Regions from separate parts of the Halomonas sp. 113 genome, predicted to be linked through region 1. Evidence: predicted binding sites of a transcription regulator. Region 1 holds the regulator's gene; each other region holds the start of a gene.
The links. The regulator LexA, encoded in region 1, represses DNA repair genes until DNA is damaged. The targets are predictions, from matches to a motif close to TACTGTNTANNTANACAGTA.
Positions count from the first base shown of each region.

Region 2: the regulator LexA is predicted to act here: its motif matches at 1,190-1,209, upstream of recN (DNA repair protein RecN).
Region 3: the regulator LexA is predicted to act here: its motif matches at 1,746-1,765, upstream of YERSI8AC_RS07430 (LexA family protein).
Region 4: the regulator LexA is predicted to act here: its motif matches at 1,367-1,386, upstream of recA (recombinase RecA).

Region 1 is NZ_LR881453.1:2,758,925-2,762,172, forward strand. Features, by position in the region: gene YERSI8AC_RS12945 (L,D-transpeptidase) at 33-569, opposite strand; gene YERSI8AC_RS12950 (TetR/AcrR family transcriptional regulator) at 547-1,239, opposite strand; gene lexA (transcriptional repressor LexA) at 1,507-2,187, shown strand; gene YERSI8AC_RS12960 (energy-coupling factor ABC transporter permease) at 2,196-2,867, opposite strand; gene purU (formyltetrahydrofolate deformylase) at 2,907-3,248, opposite strand, start outside.
Region 2 is NZ_LR881453.1:262,877-266,124, reverse strand. Features, by position in the region: gene dnaK (molecular chaperone DnaK) at 1-246, opposite strand, end outside; gene grpE (nucleotide exchange factor GrpE) at 405-1,046, opposite strand; gene recN (DNA repair protein RecN) at 1,257-2,930, shown strand; gene fur (ferric iron uptake transcriptional regulator) at 3,124-3,248, opposite strand, start outside.
Region 3 is NZ_LR881453.1:1,541,170-1,544,417, reverse strand. Features, by position in the region: gene YERSI8AC_RS07435 (Y-family DNA polymerase) at 9-1,286, opposite strand; gene YERSI8AC_RS07430 (LexA family protein) at 1,283-1,729, opposite strand; gene YERSI8AC_RS07425 (hypothetical protein) at 1,885-2,226, shown strand; gene YERSI8AC_RS07420 (DUF932 domain-containing protein) at 2,319-3,248, shown strand, end outside.
Region 4 is NZ_LR881453.1:707,836-711,083, reverse strand. Features, by position in the region: gene YERSI8AC_RS03500 (regulatory protein RecX) at 1-249, opposite strand, end outside; gene recA (recombinase RecA) at 274-1,347, opposite strand; gene YERSI8AC_RS03490 (CinA family protein) at 1,477-2,016, opposite strand; gene mutS (DNA mismatch repair protein MutS) at 2,100-3,248, shown strand, end outside.

The sequences.
Region 1 (3,248 bases):
CTAGACGATCGTCTAGCGGTGTCAAAATCTGATCAGTCAAAGGACTGGCGTCCACCGTGCAACCAAACAGGGGTGCCCGGCAACGCTAACGAAAAGATATAGAGCAAATCACTATTGCGTAAACGAATACAGCCGTGGGACGCAGCAACGCCCATGGGCTCGTCAGGCGGCGTCCCGTGCAGGTAAATATAGCGCCGTTGCGAGTCCACCTGACCACCGCGGTTCACGCCCTTTTCCAAGCCACACAGCCACAGTATGCGGGTCAGAATCCAGTCACGCTCTGGATGCTCTTCGGCGAGTTCGGGCGAAAATGTCTCGCCCGTCCAGCGGCGACCTCGAAACACCGCATTTTCGGGCATATCACCGCCAATGGCCGCGCGCACATAGTGCCACCCGCGGGGGGTTTTACCACTGCCGTTGCGCTCCCCGCTTCCGGCAGCACCGGATGAAATAGAACACTCATGGAGCACTTTTGGCCCTCGCCAACAGCGCAGCAACTGTTCGGTAGTATCGATCTCCAGCCAGATATGTTCCGTTGGAGGTAGCTCAGCTAGCGTAGGAGTTCGCATGTTTTCCTTCTTCTGGCTTGGCACCGTCAAGGGCTATGGGTAACGGCGCATTCATAGCAGCCACCACTACCGGGAGCAATCGCCTGACCAAATCACGCACAGAGACCTGCTCGTGGTAATCCTTCTCCGCGATATCGCGTAGCGCATCGAGGCCAGACAGGGTAAAGATTACCGTGCCGAGCACAAAGTGTAGCCGCCAAAAACGCTCGGCGTCAGGCAGATCCGGCGTTGCTTTGCGCACAAGCTCGGTGAAGCGTGTAAACACATCGCCATACTCTTCCTGGATATAACGTCTTAGATGTCCCTGTGCTTGACTGTAGGCAAGACCCAGCAGGCGCATAAACACTTTCAAACTATTGCGCTCGGCGGGCACCGCGAGAACGGTAGTTGCCATGGTCTCGAGCAGTGTTTCCAGCGGGATAACGCGCCCGGCGTGTTGGCCCTCGAGCTCATCTAGAGCAGTATGAAAGCGCTGACTAAACGGATCCAGGTAGCGGGCAAAAACGGCCTGAATCAAGGCTTTTTTGGAACCAAAATGGTAATTAACAGCGGCTAAGTTAACCCGCGCTTTGCTAGTGATGTTGCGCAGCGAAGTTTCAGCAAAACCCCGCTCTGCAAACAGCACCTCGGCGGTGTCGAGTATACGGGTCACCGTATCAGATTGAGCCATGTCGCTCTCCAGGGAAACAGGTGTTTAAAACATAGCAAAATACTATGCCATAACGTAGGCGGGCTCAACGCTTGATTTATTGACAAAATGTGACGTATTAAATAAGCAGAAACTTAGTTTCAAACGATTAGAAAAATTGCATAGACATCGGCAATAGGCACTGACAAGCCATATACTGGACAGAGGAACATACTGTATACTTAAACACTTATTGATTAAGTCGACATTTAACTTGTTACTGTCTATTCACTATTTATGGAGTCTGGTATGTCGCGTCCGCTAACCGCTCGCCAACAGCACGTGTTTGATTTTATCGTTAAGACCATGGGCGAATTTGGCTACCCTCCTACCCGCGCCGAGATTGCCAAAGCACTTGGCTTCCGCTCACCCAATGCGGCTGAAGAGCACCTGCGCGCGCTGGAACGCAAAGGTGTTATTCGCATTATCCGCAACACCTCTCGCGGCATCCGCCTGCCCAACCAGGAACCTCAAGAAGTCCTGGATAGCGCAGTCACCGCCTTACCCACAACCAACGTGGAAGCCCCACCCACTGGCCTGCCTGTGATCGGGGAAGTAGCTGCCGGCAGCCCCATTTTGGCCGCCGAACATATTGATCGCTACTGCCCGCTACCGGCCGAGTACTTCACTCCCAAAGCTGACTATCTGCTGCGCGTACGCGGCCTTTCCATGAAGGATATTGGCATTTTGGAAGGTGATTTACTGGCGGTTCATCGCACTGACCGGGTTCGCGATGGCCAGATCGTGGTTGCCCGCCTGGACGATGAAGTAACGGTTAAACGCTTCAAACGCCAGGGGCATCAAGTGACGCTGTTTGCAGAGAACCCTGATTTTGCGCCCATTGAAATCGACCTGCGCTCTCAAGCGCTCGATATTGAAGGCGTTGGAGTCGGCGTAATTCGTGGTGGCAACGGCCAGGCACTCGGCTAACAAATCCGCTACTGCAGGTCGATATAGCGGTGGTCATTGAAGGTGGCCACCCAGTTTGGGTGATAGACCAGCAGGATGCTCAGCAGCATGCCAGTAATAAATGCCTCTGAAGGCATTAGCAGTGGTAAAAAACGCGCATACTCCTGGGCGAGATAGATCGCCTCAGGGTCTGTACCCGCGACGATAATCAGCACTACCGCCGCCAAGCCTCCTCCCAGCGTTGCCAGCGCCGCGCCAAAAAAGCCGCAGGCAAACAGAAATACCATCAAGTTATCCGGCAGGCGGCGATCTACCAGCCGCCATACCGTGCCAATAACGGCCGCCGGGACGATCCCGGTAACCAGCACATTTGCCCCCAGCAACATCCACTCATTGCGGCCAATCACCACCATGGCAATGTTGATCAGCACGTTGCTAATCAGCGCTAATGGCGCTTTAAAAACGAGTGTCATCAATACTGTAAAAACAAGGTGTAGCGTTAGCCAATCAACAGCCTGGGCACGAAGCTGCCACATCAGCATCACCGCCAGCGTAGCACCCAGCCAGCGGTGCTGAAGCGCTGAATCCGCTATCAACACCTGCCAGGGACGCCCCCAAAGCGCCCATGCGATCACTGCTAACGAGAGTAGCCAGGTGAGCAGCAGCGCCCAGGGCGATAATACACTTTGCGCAAATGACATGGCGGCCTCTCAGGTTGATGGGCGGGCATTATAGAGTACTTAGCTAAATACCACTGTCTTGTTGCCATGCACCAACACACGATCCTCTAAGTGCCAACGCAAACCGCGAGCGAGCACGGCTTTCTCCACATCACGACCAAAGCGGACTAGATCAGTAGGCGTATGACAGTGGCTAACGCGATGGATATCCTGTTCGATGATGGGGCCTGCGTCGAGTTCCTCGGTCACATAGTGGCAGGTAGCGCCAATCAGCTTAACCCCCCGCTGGTAGGCCTGGTGGTAGGGCTTAGCCCCGGCAAAAGAGGGCAAAAAGCTGTGGTGAATATTGATCACTCGCCCCGCATAGCGCGCGCACAGCTCAGGGGGCAGTATTTGCATATA
Region 2 (3,248 bases), 2.5 Mb from region 1:
GACAACGTCGTCTTTAAAGCGACGGCCAATTAGACGCTTGATGGCGTACAGGGTGTTTTCTGGGTTAGTAACGGCCTGACGTTTAGCCGCCTGACCTACCAGCGTTTCACCATCATCGGTGTAGGCGATGATAGAAGGCGTCGTACGACCGCCTTCGGCGTTTTCGATAACTTTAGCGCTGTCACCATCGAGCACGGCCACACAAGAGTTAGTGGTGCCCAGGTCGATACCAATTATACGTCCCATAGCAATACCTCGAATTCGGTTGTTACAAAACTGAAAATTTAGTTTTTAAAGCTTGTCTGCGGGTTTCCCCGCGGGGTTGCCCTTTATTTGGGGGCCGCCGCTGACATTTCAAGGGCTTTTTTTCACACACTTTTTTCAAACTCTGTGCCGCCAGTGGCTTAATCGGCTTTTTTACTCACTACAACCATCGCTGGGCGCACCAAGCGTCCATTGAGTAAATAGCCTTTCTGCATAACGTCCATCACGGTGTTCGGTTCGAGATCCGGGTTAGGCACCATGGTCATGGCTTCGTGCACTTGCGGGTCGAAGGGTTCACCATGGGGTTCAATGCTTTCAACGCCGAACTTGTTGAGTACATCCAGCTGCATTTTCAAGGTCATGGAAACACCTTCACGATGAACTTCCGATGCACCCTCTTCCATGGTCTCAAGCGCTTTTTCCAGGCTATCCACCACTGGCAGCAGCTCTTTAACGAACTTCTCCAGGGCAAACTTGCGGGCTTTTTCCGCTTCCTGCTCCGCACGGCGGCGCACGTTTTGCGCTTCAGCGGCGGCGCGCAGGGCCTGATCCTTGGCTTCGGCCAAGCTCTGCTCTAACTCACCTACTTGGGCTGCCAGCATTTCCGCTTCCGGGTTGTCGACGCTGTCTTCTAGCGCCTCTTCGTCATTGATCAATCCTTCCAGTTCGCCCTCCATCAAGCGCTCTTCAGCAACCTTCTCAGCTGCTTGCTCGGCGCCATCGGCGTCTTGCTCGTGGCGGGCCAGCTCATCGTCCATTGGTGTTTGCGGTTCTTTCGCCATGTTGTGCTCCTAAAAAGTAGAGCGCGGCCACGCGGGCGGCGCGCAAAGAAGTAAGCTTTAAGTCACTAGCTTTGACTGATCATGCACGCTATATGGGGGCCATAAATTCCATCTCAAGAGGTGCATTGAAGTGAGTTATTAACTACTGTATAAATCAACAACTATTGGATAAGTATCCAGCTTCTATGCTGTACCGCCTCAGGAGGCGCCATGCTTACTCAGCTAGCTATTCAAGATTTCGCCATTGTCGATCACTTAGAACTCGACTTGACCGGCGGTATGACCGCGATTACCGGGGAAACCGGCGCGGGCAAATCGATCCTGTTAGGCGCCCTTGGGCTCTGCCTGGGCGAGCGTGCCGACGCCGGAAGCGTGCGTCACGGCCGCGAGCGTACGGACCTCTCCGCACGCTTCGACATTCAGCACCTGCCTGCCGCCGTCGAGTGGCTAACGGCGCGGGAGCTTCCCGCCGAGGAGTGCTTGCTGCGCCGTGTGGTCACCGCCAACGGCCGTTCCAAAGCCTGGATTAACGGCCAACCCGCGACTATCTCGGATCTAAAATCCCTCGGCGAGCAGCTGATTCAGATTCATGGACAGCATGCCCACCATGCGCTGATGCGCGAAGAGACCCATCTTGCCCTGCTGGACGATTACGCAGGCCTAAACGATGCCACCACTCAATTAGCTGAAACGTTCCGCGAGTGGCGCAGTGCGCGTCGGCAGTTGAAGAAGCTAAGCGAAGAAGGCAGTGAAGTTGAGGCCAAACGGCAGCTGTTGCGTTACCAAGTAGAAGAGCTGGATCAGCTCGGTTTAGCGGAAGGTGAATTAGCCACGCTAGAGGAAGAGCAGCACACCCTGGCTCACGCGGAAGAGACCCTGCGCGAAACCCAGTTTGCCGCCGACTGCTGCGCCAGTGACGAGGGCGGCGCTCTCTCTTTGCTCAACCAAGCGTTCACCCACTTAAGCGCCCTGCCAGGTAGCGACAAAGGCACCCTGGCGAACACGCTTGCCATGCTGAGCGATGCGCGCATTCAAGTGGAAGAGGCCTCCAGCGAACTCAATCGCCTCGCCAGCACCACCGAATTAGACCCTGAGCGGCTCGCCTGGGTTGAAGAGCGTATGACCGACGTCCATCGGATTGCCCGCAAGCACCACGTTGCTCCTGATGAGCTATGCGCCCTGCATGCTGACCTACAGCGGGAAGTCGCGCAGTTAGAAGAGGGTGGCAATGACCTGGAGGCACTCAGTGCGCGGGTCGTCGAGCTACGCGAAGACTATCGCCAAGAGGCGAAAAAACTCAGCGAGAGCCGTCAAAAAGCCGCACTTCGCTTGGGTAAAGAGGTGCAGCAGCAACTGGGCTTTTTGGCCATGGGCAAAGCCCGTTTTGAAGTGGAGGTCACCGCTAAAGACGCGCCCTCCCCTGAAGGTCTCGATCGCGTGCAGTTTTTGATTAGCGCCAACCCCGGCCAACCCGCTCGCCCATTGACCAAAGTCGCCTCCGGCGGTGAGTTGTCGCGGATTAGCCTGGCGATTCAAGTGGTCGCGGCGACGCACTCAACGGTGCCCAGCCTGGTGTTTGACGAAGTGGATGTGGGTATCTCGGGGGCCACCGCAGAGATCGTTGGCCAACTGCTGCGCAAACTGGGCGAAAACGGCCAGGTCATGACCGTGACCCACCTACCCCAGGTGGCAGCACAGGCGCACCAGCACCTGCATATCGAGAAACAGGCGAAGCGCGATACAACGCTGACCCAGATGGCGCTACTCGACGAACAGGGCCGCATCAGCGAACTGGCGCGCATGCTGGGCGGCGTCACGCTTTCTGACCAAACCCTCGCCCACGCTCGGGAGATGCTGCACGCCAGCCAACGCCCGCCGCACTGATTGAGCGGGCGCCCTGCGCCGTTTCTGTGCATTTCTATAGCGCACAGCTATACAGCACATCTGCACACAGCAAAACAAACGCCCCTGATCCACTTGGCGAATTCAGTTAACCAGGAATTCGGCCAAATGGCTCAGGGGCGCTTATATTTCGAACCGCGATTAACGGTCTGCGACTAACAGCGACCTACGAACACTATTTCTTGTTCGTCGGCCCGCTGTCCTGGCGCGTCACGTCGGAACCGCGCGGACGTACATAGAGCACCAGAGCATGATCCACTAGTTCGTAGCCGTGCTCTTCAGCGATTTCTTGCTGACGGC
Region 3 (3,248 bases), 1.2 Mb from region 1:
TGCTTGATCTACTTAACGACCAGAAGCTCGTTCCACTGTGTGGTGTACCGCGGCGTACGTCGTTCACTGCGCAGCGCCCATGCATTGCCTTTACGGGGTAGACCAAGCTGTACCGTTCCTTTACCTAGTTCACGATTGAGCTTATCCATCGTCGCCATCAGCCGTTCACTGCGTTTAGCCTCTTCGTCGGTTTGCGGGGTTTCAGTGAGGGTAAGCTGTCGGTTGGCCTTAGGTGAAAGGTCGAGCAGCATCAGACCTGCTTTATGGTAGGCGTAGCCCTTGCGCCAGAGACGGCGTAGGCCTTGTACCGCTGAGGCGATGATATCGCGGCTATCATCGGTGGGCCTCTCTAGAGAGACAACCACACGTTGTTGATATTGCGGTAAGTCAGTACGGAATGGGTTGGTTCGCAAAAACACCATCACGGCACTGGTTACACTTTGCTGTTTGCGCAGCTTTTCTGCTGCCCTCGCGGCGTGATGCCTTAAGGCTTCGCGTAAGTCATGGGGGTTGCCGGTAAGCCTGCCGAATGAACGCGACACCATGATTTGTTTTTTAGGTAGACTCATGTCATCAAGCTGGATGGCGGATTGCCCGCGTAGCTCCCATACGATGCGTTCCTGAACCACACTAAAGCGCTGCCTAATACGCTTAGCGTCTGCCTCACGCAGATCCCATGCGGTATCAATACCCATTACGCTTAATCGTTCACCGGTACGGCGTGCCACGCCCCACAGCTCGGTTACCGGCAACTGTTTTAGCAATGCTTTGGTCGCTTCACTATCAGCGGTTAGCTTACATACGCCATGCTGCTTGTAGGCAGGATGTTTTTTAGCCGCTTGATTCGCCACTTTGGCGAGTACGCGGGTAGGTGCAAACCCCACGCACACGGGAATGCCCGTCCACTGTCGAACGGTATCGCGCATGGCTTGGCCCCGCGCCTCCAGCGAATCTGGGTCAAAGCCCTGAAACCCGACAAAGCTTTCATCAATGGAGTACACCTCCACATGGGGCGAAAACTCGCCTAGCACCTCAGTTACCCGCTGGGACATATCGCCGTATAACGCATAGTTACTGGATAGCAGCACAGCCTGGCGACGAATCGCGGGCGGTAACAAGTGCATGGCCGTCCCCATCTCAACACCCAGGGCTTTGAGTTCGTTGCTACGGGCAACGACGCAACCATCGTTATTCGACAGCACCCCTACCGGACGCCCTTCCAGCATTGGATCAAAAACGCGCTCGCAACTGACATAAAAGTTGTTGCAGTCAACGAGTGCAATCACGGCAGTGCCCTCAGCAGATTGTGAATCACGTCGGTCACTACACCCCATACTTGGGATTCGCGTCCATCAAGGGGAATCGGCTTAAAATTGGGGTTGCTTGCTTTGAGGTAGGTACGCTGACCAACGCGCTCCAGACGCTTAACAGTCATTTCCCCATCTACGCAGATCACCACAATCCGACCAGGCAGCGCTTCCAGGCTGCGATCCACCACCAATAAGTCCCCAGGGTGGATGCTGTCTCCGATCATTGAATAACCTTCGGCACGAGCAAAATAGGTCGAGGCTGGGCGTTTAACGACGTAGCGGTGCAGATCTAGCTCGGTATCCAAGTGATCATCGGCGGGCGAAGGAAATCCCGCGCGCACGGCGGTTGAATAGAGCGGCAAGGGTAGTGACGAGGCCATGGTGTCTGCGCGGCCCAGGAGTGAAACGTTCGATGACATAATAGGCTACCTATTTTACTGTATATATGAACAGTATCAGTAAAGGAGTTTCATGAAGCAAGCACTCAAAGGTCAAAGCCAAAAAATTACAGACCTATATCACTCCTATGAATCCTGCACACGGGATCACTTTGACACCTATAGGAGTGTTGTTTATGTCCCCGCCTTGCCTGCGCTGTGCAGCCCCATGCACGCTTAACTTTGAAACCGCCCAACGTATCGGCACCGTTGGCGGCAGCCTTGTCGGCGCTGCCATTGGCGCGTGGCGCGAGTCCTATACCCTAACGTCCCCTTTATCGATGGCCTCAACCCGCTTCCCGTTAGCCAAACTGCCCACTGCCGTGATGGGTGCTGTGTTCGGTAGTCAGGCAGGCTCGCGCGTCGCAACCCAATTTTTCACCCAGAAATTGCCACTCGGTGAAGGAGTTTCCTGGCTATGCATATCGTGTGGTCATGCCTTCCGGCAATTACCCCACTCCTACACTTCACCTCGTTAATTCGTCACCATTAATCGACTTACCCCTAACTTTCCAACCATAAAGCGCTGGCGATTTTCGTCAGCGTTTTTTTATTGCTAGGAGTTTTCATCATGGCTCATCTCGTTGAACAAATGGCTTACGTCGGCGCTACCCCTTGGCACGGCCTGGGACAGCAGCTATCCCGTCAACAACCGTTAGAGGTCTGGCAGCAACAGGCCGGAATGAACTGGCACATTGAAGAAGCCCCGGTGCGCTTTATTGCCGAGGGTGCCAGTCACTTGGGCAGCATTCACTCGTTCCCTGAACAGAAAGTGCTCTACCGCTCGGATACCAAGGCACCGTTATCGGTGGTATCACAGCGTTATAAGGTGGTGCAGCCCGAGGAGATTCTGGAGTTTTACCGCGACCTCACCGAGTACGCTGGATACGAGCAGGAAACCGCTGGGGTACTGAAAGGCGGGCGTAAGTTCTGGGCCTTGGCGCGCAGTGGTTTAAGCACCTCCCTGAAAGGCCAGGATGAGGTCAACGACTACCTACTATTGGCAACCTCCTGTGACGGCACGCTGGCCACCATGGCGACACCCACCACGGTGCGGGTGGTGTGTAACAACACGCTGCAGATTGCGGTGGATGGCACGTCGCAGGCAGTGAAGGTACCCCACCGGTCGGAGTTCGATCCACGTGCGTTAAAAAGCCAACTAGGTATTTCTGTTTCCCAGTGGAATGACTTCATGTACCGCATGAAGGCCCTGGCAGAACGTAAGATCGATCATCGCGAGGCGCAGCAGTATTTCCAGTCAGTGCTCTGCGGTATCGATAAGCCAATCGAAGATCCTTCCAAGCTGCCTAACTATCGGGCGCTCAACAAGGTACAGAAGCTTTACCACGGCGAAGGCCGCGGCTCCCACCTCGACACGGCCAAAGACACTGCCTGGGGTCTGCTCAATGCCGTGACCGAGTACGTGGATCACGACAAGCGGGCTCGCAGCAACGATACCCGTCTGGATTCCGCGTGGTTTGGCCAAGGGGCGCAGCTGAAG
Region 4 (3,248 bases), 2.1 Mb from region 1:
CAACTCGCCTTTAATACGAATCACGCCTTGGCCACGCAGTATGCGCGAGCGCACGAAACTGGCCGCAAAGCGCGCGTCAGACTGCAGCCCTTGTTCAACCAAGGCGTCCAGGCACTCATCAATAGCGGCATCGTCGAAAGACTTTTTCTTCAGACGCTGAGCAAGCTCGGCGCGGGAGTATTCGCGCCGAGCCAGTAAACCAATGGCGATATCACGGGGCGTAGCATCACGCTGGGAGGTGAATGCCATCAGCTTATCTTAGCGAGAGTCGTCTTAAAGCAGATCGTCATCACCCGCATCCAATTCTGCCGCTGCTTCGGCAGGTGCATCTTCCTTCTCCTTTTTAGGATCGGGCTTGGCCAAGAGCTGCTCACGAATCTGCGTTTCGATTTCGAGCATAATTTCCGGGTGCTCTTCCAGATACAGCGCTGAATTGGCTTTACCTTGACCGATTTTCTTACCTTTATAGCTGTACCAGGCACCGGCTTTGTCGACTAGGTTGCACTGCACGCCCAGGTCGATGACCTCACCGGCGTGGTAGATACCCTTGCCGTAAAGAATCTGGAATTCAGCCTGACGGAATGGCGGTGCTACCTTGTTTTTGACTACTTTCACGCGGGTTTCGTTACCGGTGACTTCATCACCCACTTTCACCGAGCCGGTACGACGAATATCCAGACGCACGCTGGCATAGAACTTCAGCGCGTTACCACCAGTGGTGGTTTCGGGGCTACCGAACATGACGCCGATCTTCATGCGGATCTGGTTGATGAAGATCACCAAGCAATTGGCGTTTTTGATATTACCGGTGATTTTACGCAGTGCCTGAGACATCAAACGCGCCTGTAGGCCAACGTGGGAATCACCCATTTCGCCTTCGATTTCAGCGCGCGGGGTCAACGCAGCGACCGAGTCGATAACAATCACGTCAACACCGCCAGAGCGTACCAGCATGTCGGTAATTTCCAGCGCCTGCTCACCGGTGTCCGGCTGGGAAATCAGTAGATCATCCAGGTTGACGCCTAGCTTTTCTGCGTAGCTGGGGTCAAGCGCATGCTCGGCATCGACGAAGGCACACACTTTGCCCTGTTTTTGCGCCTGAGCAATCACCGAAAGGGTCAGGGTCGTTTTACCCGACGATTCCGGGCCAAAGATTTCGCACACACGGCCAAACGGCAGCCCGCCGATGCCGAGGGCGATATCCAGACCCAATGAACCGGTGGAAACCGACGGCATGACGACACGCGGTGCGTCGCCTAGACGCATGACGGTGCCCTTGCCGAACTGACGGTCGATTTGGGTGAGTGCAGCGTTTAGCGCTTTAGTGCGGTTGTCATCCTGAGCCATTCAGAGATTCCTCATAACAAGCTGTATAATTAGCCAGTAGTATGCCAAAGATTGCGCCGTAAACAAATCCTTGATCGCGCTTTCTCTCATCTATTTTATCAACAGCCTTTTTGCATATGCGCCTTTTTCTTACGGCTGGTTCGTCTTGCTCGCCTTCTCGCGCTCATTCAGGCGCGCCACCAGCCCAACCAAGGCCTGACGCACGGCCTGCTCTCGCACCGACTGACGGTCACCTGGAAAGTGAAAGCATTCAGCTTCCTGGGCAGCAGCATCTCCCCAGGCCAACCAAACCGTACCCACCGGCTTTTCAGCGCTCCCCCCCTCTGGGCCTGCAACACCGCTAACGGCAACAGCTAAGCCCGCGCCACTTTCATTACAGGCGCCCAGCACCATGGCTTTGACGACCTCCTTGCTGACAGCACCGTGCTCGGCCAGCGTGGTCTCAGGCACCCCCAATAAGCGCGTTTTAGCAGCATTCGCATAGGTCACATAGCCCGTCGTAAAGTAAGCAGAGCTACCCGCCACCTCGGTAATGGCGCTGGCAATGCCTCCCCCCGTACATGACTCAGCGGCGGTCACTTCCACATTCAACTGCTTACACAGCCGCCCCAGCCGCTGAGCTAACAGGGTTAAATCAAGATTTTTCAGGCTAGTTTCGCTGGGCACTATGGTCGCTCCTTCAAGTGAGTCGTCTATTCAGCGTAGAATACTGCGTTTAGCTTTCTCAAAGAAATTGCTCAATCAGGACGCCCATGTCACAGGCCATTCCCCCTAACACGCCCATGATCACGCAATATTTAAAGATCAAGCGCGAGCACCCCGAGGTACTGCTGTTCTACCGCATGGGGGATTTTTATGAACTGTTTTTCGACGACGCCAAGCGCGCCGCCGCACTGCTGGATATTACCCTTACCCAGCGTGGGCAGTCAGGCGGCAAGCCTATCCCGATGGCGGGCGTCCCCTATCACAGCGCTGAGGGCTATCTGGCCCGCCTCGTCGCTGGCGGCGAGTCGGTCGCTATTTGTGAGCAAATTGGCGACCCCGCGACCAGCAAAGGGCCCGTTGAGCGCCAAGTGGTGCGTATCGTCACCCCTGGCACACTCCACGATGAAGCGCTGCTCGATGCCCGCCGCGACAACGTCCTGGTGTCCGTTTCTCCCGGAAAAGAGAGCTGGGGCCTTGCCTGGCTGGAGCTCTCCAGTGGTCGCTTCAACGTACTGGAAGTAGACAGCGAAGCCGAAATGCTCGCCGAGCTGACGCGTCTCTCCCCGGCCGAGCTGCTGGTACCCGAAAGCTTAACGCTACCCGAGGCCTGGTCGCAGAAACGCAGCCTGCGCCGCCAGGGCGAGTGGCTGTTTGATTTGGAAAGCGCTACCCGTAGCCTCTGCGACCAGTTCGAAGTGCAGGATTTACGTGGCTTTGGCTGTGCGCACTTAACCTCTGCGCTAATTGCTGCCGGGGTATTGATCGATTATGCCCGGGACACTCAGCGCTCGCGCCTGCCCCACGTGACCGCCATCAGCGTTGAGAACCGCGACGACGCGGTGGTGATCGACGCTGCCAGCCGCCGTAATCTGGAAATTGATATCAACCTGGGCGGCAGCAGCGACAACACCCTGGCCAGCGTGCTGGATACCTGTACCACCGCCATGGGTTCACGGCTACTCAAACGCTGGCTTAATCGGCCACTGCGTCAACGCGAGATTGTCCAGGCCCGTCATGCGGGTGTGGCGCTGCTAAGCCTGGATGCCGCCTATATGCCGCTGCGCGAGACGTTGAGCGCGGTGGGCGACGTGGAGCGCATTCTGGCCCGGGTGGCGCTGTATAGCGCCCGCCCGCGCGATTTGGCACGGCTGCGGGATGCACTGGTAACGCTTCCGGAACTGGAGCAACAGCTTAGC